Regions from separate parts of the Streptomyces sp. NBC_00775 genome, predicted to be linked through region 1. Evidence: riboswitches for the same ligand, from Rfam matches in the RefSeq annotation. Region 1 holds a riboswitch; the other holds the start of a gene.
The links. Region 1 has a riboswitch for glycine ahead of gcvP (aminomethyl-transferring glycine dehydrogenase). Riboswitches for the same ligand answer to the same signal wherever they lie in the genome.
Positions count from the first base shown of each region.

Region 2: linked by a shared signal. The riboswitch ahead of gcvT (glycine cleavage system aminomethyltransferase GcvT) and the one ahead of gcvP (aminomethyl-transferring glycine dehydrogenase) in region 1 are both predicted to bind glycine.

Region 1 covers NZ_CP108938.1:9,111,747-9,115,145, reverse strand. Annotated here, with positions in the region: gene gcvP (aminomethyl-transferring glycine dehydrogenase) at 1-1,508, opposite strand, end outside; glycine riboswitch at 1,686-1,781, opposite strand; gene OIC96_RS40485 (PRC-barrel domain-containing protein) at 1,896-2,267, shown strand; gene OIC96_RS40480 (DNA polymerase IV) at 2,383-3,399, opposite strand, start outside.
Region 2 covers NZ_CP108938.1:3,261,900-3,265,298, forward strand. Annotated here, with positions in the region: gene OIC96_RS14460 (enhanced serine sensitivity protein SseB) at 1-247, opposite strand, end outside; gene OIC96_RS14465 (AAA family ATPase) at 362-1,036, opposite strand; glycine riboswitch at 1,205-1,314, shown strand; glycine riboswitch at 1,315-1,427, shown strand; gene gcvT (glycine cleavage system aminomethyltransferase GcvT) at 1,462-2,580, shown strand; gene gcvH (glycine cleavage system protein GcvH) at 2,657-3,034, shown strand; gene glyA (serine hydroxymethyltransferase) at 3,046-3,399, shown strand, end outside.

The DNA.
Region 1 (3,399 bases):
AGCGCGTAGTCGCGGTCGGAGAGCTTGCGCAGGTAGCGCAGCATCGCGGTCTCGGAGCGGTGCTGGTGGAAGACCGGGTGCGTGAGGTAGTCGTCGCTGCGCAGCAGGGCGGCCGGCAGTGTGTCCTGTGCCGTCGCGTCCAGCGCCTCTACATCACCCTCGACACCGAACGCGGCCCACACGGCGCTCAGTTGCCTGCGCGTGGTGGTCTCGTCGCAGGACATCGCCACATGGTCGGCATCGACGAGGTGCAGGTTGACCCCGCCCTCGCGCGCGGCGGCCACGGCGTCGGCGGCCTTGCCCGGCACCCGTACGGTCAGCGTGTCGAAGTACGCGCCGTGCACGACCTCGACCCCGCCCGCCCGCAGGCCCGCGGCGAGGATCGTGGCGTAGCGGTGCGTACGCCGCGCGATGGTCTTCAGGCCCTCGGGACCGTGGTAGACGGCGTACATACCGGCCATCACGGCGAGCAGCACCTGAGCCGTACAGATGTTGCTGGTCGCCTTCTCGCGGCGGATGTGCTGCTCACGCGTCTGCAGGGCGAGCCGGTACGCCTTGTGCCCGTCCGCGTCGACGGACACACCCACGAGCCGGCCCGGCAGGCTGCGTGCGAACTTCTCGCGCACCGCCATGTATCCGGCGTGCGGCCCGCCGAAGCCCATCGGCACACCGAAGCGCTGCGTCGTACCGACGGCGATGTCGGCGTCGAGCTCGCCCGGCGAGGTGAGCAGGGTCAGAGCGAGCAGATCGGCGGCGACGGTGACGACCGCCCCCAGCGCGTGCGCCTGCTCGACGATCGCCTTGAGGTCGCGTACCGCACCGGAGGCGCCGGGGTACTGGACGAGTACGCCGTTGATCTCGCGCTCGGCGATCCCGGCCGGGATGCCCTCACTGAGGTCCGCGACGACGACCTCGACGCCGGTCGGCTCGGCGCGGGTCTCGATGACGGCGATGGTCTGCGGCAGCGCGTCCGCGTCGACCAGGAAGAGACCCTTCTTGTTCTTGCCCATGCGCCGGGACAGCGCCATCGCCTCGGCGGCGGCGGTGCCCTCGTCGAGCAGCGAGGCACCGGAGGTCGGCAGCCCGGTCAGCTCGGCGACCACGGTCTGGAAGTTGAGCAGCGCCTCGAGACGGCCCTGCGAGATCTCCGGCTGGTACGGCGTGTACGCGGTGTACCAGGCCGGGTTCTCCATGACGTTGCGCAGGATCACCGGCGGCGTGAAGGTGCCGTAGTAACCGAGGCCGATCATCGGGTCGAGCACCTGGTTGCGGTCCGCGAGGGAGCGCAGCTCGGCCAGCACCTCGGCCTCGGTGCGCGCGCCCGGGAGCTTCAGCGCCTCGGCGTTCTTGATGACGTCCGGCACCGCGGTGGCCGTCAGCTCGTCGAGCGAGCCGTATCCGACCTGCGCGAGCATCTTGGCCCGCGCCTCGGAATCGGGCCCGATATGGCGCTGCTCGAAGGGGATTCCCTGTTCGAGCTCGGAGAGCGGAATGCGATGGGCGGTCATTGCGGAGGCCTCCTGGTCTGACGCGACCTTCGAGGGGCACCCCGGCACGGGTACCCCGACGGCCTCCCCCTCTGTCATCTCAACCTGAGAGCTTCACCGGCCCGTCCGCTGACGACCCGGTTTTCACCGTCGGTGAGGGCAGGTGCCATCGACACCCGCCCTGCTTTCCAGAGTGACCTCGTCCGTGCGGTACGTGAGCCTGAGAGATTCCGGGGAGGATTTGCTCCTTCGGCGCCTCCGATGAAGTCTGGAGGACTCTCCCGCACGGGGTCAGCAGCCGCCTGCCAGCCTACCAGCGAGGACAAGACCCAAGCCTTCGAGTGGCCGCCATCCTGAATGTGCTCTTTTGTAGTGCTTACGGATGAGTTGCGACCAAGTGGAGGGACCGTGCAGACCGACATCGATCCGCGCAACCTGATCGGCCGCAAGGCGTTCGACCGCAATGGCACCAAGATCGGCACGATCGACGAGGTCTACCTCGACGACGCGACCGGGGTCCCGGAGTGGGCGGCCATACGCACAGGCCTGTTCAGCAGGGACGCCTTCGTGCCCCTGGAGCCCAGTGAACTCGTCGAGGGTGCCCTGCGCATCCCCTTCGACCGAGCCCTGATCAAGGACGCCCCCGACTTCGGCGTCGGCCGCCACCTCTCCCCCGAACAGGAACTCCAGCTCTACCACCACTACGGCCTGGACGTGGCAGCCCCGCCTCCGCCCCCGGACCGGGATTTCGGCCACTTGGCAGGAACGGACGAGGGGTGATGACACTGCTTGACCCCCGCTTTGGCGCCCCGTAAGGGGCGCGGGGCTCTGACATCATGCGGCTCCGCCGCGTGGGCGCGACCAGCCACAGACAACCCGCACCACCCAACCGACCTCACCCCCCACGGCTATCGCACACGGCCCCCACCACCAACGGCAACGGATCCGCCAACTCCAACGCCGAGTCATCCGTACGGAACGTCCGCACACGCCCCGGCTCGGAGTAAGGCGTCTCGAACCGCACAGTCACCCTGCCCAGCCCACTCCCCTGCACCCACCCATGCCCGAACTCGGCGTGCCGCACGTCATGGCCCGCGGGCCACCGTCGCTCGGCAGGCGGCACATGCTCGGCGCCGGCCACCTCCGACGCCTCCTCCACCTCCTCCTGATCCGCCGATACCCCCGCGGCGGCCTCGGCCTGCGCCCGTGCCTGCGCGAACAGATCCTCCTGCGTGTAATCGGCCAGCCCCGACACACCTACCCCCAGCAACCGCACACCCCCGGTCGTGTCCACCCCCTCCAACAGCCGCGCGGCAGCCTCCCGCACCACCGCCGGATCGTCCGTGGGCCCCCGCAGTGTCTCGGACCGGGTCAGCGTCGAGAAGTCGTACCGCCGAACCTTCAAGACGATGGTCCGCCCGGACAGCCCGGCCCCCCGCAGCCGCCGCACACACCGGTCCGCGAGCCGCTGCACCTCCAGGCCGACCCGCACCCGGTCATGGATGTCCACGTCGTACGTGTCCTCGACCGACACCGACTTGGTCTCCCGCTCGGCCACCACGGGCCGCTCGTCATGCGCCAGCGCCATGGCGTGAAGCCCATGCCCGTGCGCTTTCCCCAGCAGCCGTACGAGCTCGTCCTCGCCCGCCTCGGCGAGCTCCTCCACGGTGGTTATCCCGGCCCGCCGCAGATGGTCCCCGGTCGCGGGCCCCACGCCCGGCAGCGTCCGCACCGACATCGGTCCCAGCAGCGCGCGCTCGGTCCCCGGCTCTATCAGCACCAGCCCGTCGGGCTTGGCCTGCTCCGAGGCGATCTTCGCGAGCATCTTGGAGGCGGCGAGCCCCACCGACCCGGTGAGCCCCGTGACGGCCCGGATGTCCGCGCGCAGCTTCTCCCCGGCCAGCCGTGCCGA
Region 2 (3,399 bases), 5.8 Mb from region 1:
GGACGAATGCCTGGCCCTCGATCTCCAGCGTGGGCAGGTCGAGCGGGCCGCTCTGGGGCCCGCCGCCGTTGGGCAGGGGCACCCAGACGAAGCTGCGGCCGAGGACCTCGACGATGCGGGCCCCTGCCGAGGGCACGCCGAGGGAGGCCGACAGCACCTCCTCCAGTTCGTTGCCGGGCCATCCGCCGTGCGGATGGGGCTGCGGGTGCTCCGGCGCCGGGAAGTCGGGGAATTCGGGGAAGTCCATCTGTCTACCGCCTGCTGTGAACCTGTGAACCTGTGCTCCGGCTGGCAAGGTTAGTGGGCTCGCGCCGCCGTCCCGTACGTCCTTTCGTGCGACCTCCCTGCGTCGTACTCCCGTTCAGTCGCCGAAGTCGATCCGGCGCAGCACGTCCGCCGCCTCCCGGTCGATGAGGACCGCCGAGCCGCAGCCGTCGGGCAGGTCGCCCTTCTCCACGGAGCGCAGCAGCCGGGTGGCCGCGCCGCGGTGGCGTGCGAACGCGTACCGCGAGACGCCGCGGCCGCGCTCGCGCTGACCGTCCAGCGCCGCGCCCGGGGTGACGTCGAGCAGCAGCAGATGCAGCGCGCCGCCCCGGCGCCGGGCCTCGCGGGCGAGCCAGCGGCGCACCCAGGCCTGCGTACCGCAGTCGTGCACGACGACTCCGGTGCCGGAGCGCAGGGCGCGGCGCAGTCCCGCGTAGTGCGCGAGGCGGACCAGGGGGCGGTAGACCGCGTACGGCAGCCAGGCCGCCATCCGGCCGTCCCAGCGGTCGCGCGTGTCCTGGGAGTCGATCCGTGCGCCCGTGACGGCCCGGCGCATCAGGGTCGACTTGCCGCTGCCGGGCAGCCCGGTGATCACGACGAGGTCGAAGGCCCCGAAGCGCAGTCCGTGCGGGCTGTGTCCCGCGCGGTCCCTGAGGTCGCGGACGACGGCCGTCGGAAGCGGCCCGCAGGCCTCCTGGGCCGGGGCGCCGGGCTGCTTGGGCAGCGCCAAGCCCGAGGTCGTCGCGTACGCCGTGGTCCTGTTCACCGTGATCGTCCTCCCCTTGGGTGTGGAGTCCCATCCCCGTCGAGTGTAAAGAGAAGGTAATGCGCGGCGCTTCTTGTTTCGGTGATCGGACTGCCACAGGCCGGTTACAGATGCGGACTGCCGTCATCGGACGGCGCGTGCAATGATGTGCCCGCCAACTGCATACCGGCCGCTTGAATCCGCGCGGGAGAGTTCCCAGTGACGTACTGCGTACGTCCTGCTGGGACGCCGAAGGAGCAAGTCCCTCCCTTGAATCTCTCAGGCACCGTTACCGCGCGGGCGAGGCACATCTGAAAAGCGGGCCGCTGACCAGTGGCTCCACCCAAGGTGCAAGTCAGGACCACCGTTTCGCGGGGTCGTGATGAACCTCTCAGGTTCCGATGACAGATGGGGAGGAACGACCTCGCCGTCATGCCTTGGGAGCCCCACCGATGAGCAGCAACGCACCCCGTCATACCGCGCTCGATGCCCTGCATCGTTCGCTCGGCGCGACGATGACCGACTTCGCAGGCTGGGACATGCCCCTGCGCTACGGCTCCGAGCGCGACGAGCACCTCGCCGTCCGTACGAAGGCCGGTCTCTTCGACCTCTCGCACATGGGCGAGATCACGGTCACCGGCCCGCAGGCGGCCGCGCTCCTGAACTACGCGCTGGTCGGCAACATCGCCTCCGTGGGGGTGGGCCGCGCCCGCTACACCATGATCTGCCGGGCGGACGGCGGCATCCTCGACGACCTGATCGTGTATCGGCTCCAGGAGCACGAGTACATGGTCGTCGCCAACGCCTCCAACGCCCAGGTGGTGCTGGACGCGCTGACCGAGCGAGCCGAGGGCTTCGACGCCCTCGTGCGCGACGACCGTGACGCGTACGCGTTGATCGCCGTGCAGGGCCCGGAGTCCCCCGGCATCCTGAAGTCGCTCACCGACGCCGACCTCGATGGCCTGAAGTACTACGCGGGCCTGCCCGGCACCGTCGCGGGCGTCCCGGCCCTCATCGCGCGCACCGGCTACACGGGCGAGGACGGCTTCGAGCTGTTCGTCGCGCCCGCCGACGCCGAGAAGCTGTGGCAGGCGCTGACCGACGCGGGCGCCCCCGTCGGGCTCATCCCCTGCGGTCTGTCCTGCCGTGACACGCTGCGCCTGGAGGCGGGCATGCCGCTGTACGGGCACGAGCTGAGCACCTCGCTCACCCCCTTCGACGCGGGGCTCGGGCGGGTCGTGAAGTTCGAGAAGGAGGGCGACTTCGTGGGGCGTACGGCCCTGGAGGCCGCCTCCGAGCGCGCTGCCGAGAACCCTCCCCGGGTGCTCGTCGGCCTGATCGCCGAGGGCCGCCGCGTCCCGCGCGCCGGGTACCAGGTCGTCGCCGGCGGCACGGTGATCGGCGAGGTCACCTCCGGCGCGCCCTCCCCGACGCTGGGCAAGCCGATCGCGATGGCGTACGTCGACGCCGCGCACTGCGCGCCCGGCACGGCCGGCGTCGGTGTGGACATCCGAGGCAGCCACGAGCCGTACGAGGTCGTGGCTCTGCCGTTCTACAAGCGTCAGAAGTGACACTGGGCGCGTCCGCCCAGCTCACCAACCCTCCCCCCTTCATCAGCACTCCCCCGCGTACAGGAGAATTCAGGCCATGAGCAACCCCCAGCAGCTGCGCTACAGCAAGGAGCACGAGTGGCTGTCGGTCGCCGAGGACGGCGTCTCGACGGTCGGCATCACCGAGTTCGCGGCCAACGCGCTCGGCGATGTCGTCTACGCCCAGCTTCCGGAGGTCGGTGACACGGTGACCGCGGGCGAGTCCTGCGGTGAGCTGGAGTCGACCAAGTCGGTCAGCGACCTGTACTCCCCGGTCAACGGCGAGGTGGTCGAGGCCAACCAGGACGTGGTCGACGACCCGTCGCTGGTGAACTCCGCGCCCTTCGAGGGCGGCTGGCTGTTCAAGGTACGCATCGCGGACGAGCCGGAAGACCTGATGTCCGCCGACGAGTACACCGCCTTCACCGCCGGCTGAGGAGTCACCGCATGTCGCTTCTGAACACGCCCCTTCACGAACTGGACCCGGACGTCGCCGCCGCCGTCGACGCCGAACTGCACCGCCAGCAGTCCACCCTGGAGATGATCGCCTCGGAGAACTTCGCTCCGGTCGCGGTCATGGAGGCCCAGGGCTCGGTCCTCACCAACAAGTACGCCGAGGGCTACCCCGGCCGCCGCTACTACGGCGGCTGCGAGCACGTCGACGTCGCCGAGCAGATCGCGATCGACCGGGTCAAGGACCTGTTCGGCGCCGAGTACGCCAACGTGCAGCCGCACTCGGGCGCCTCCGCCAACCAGGCCGCGCTCTTCGCGATGGCGCAGCCCGGCGACACCATCCTCGGT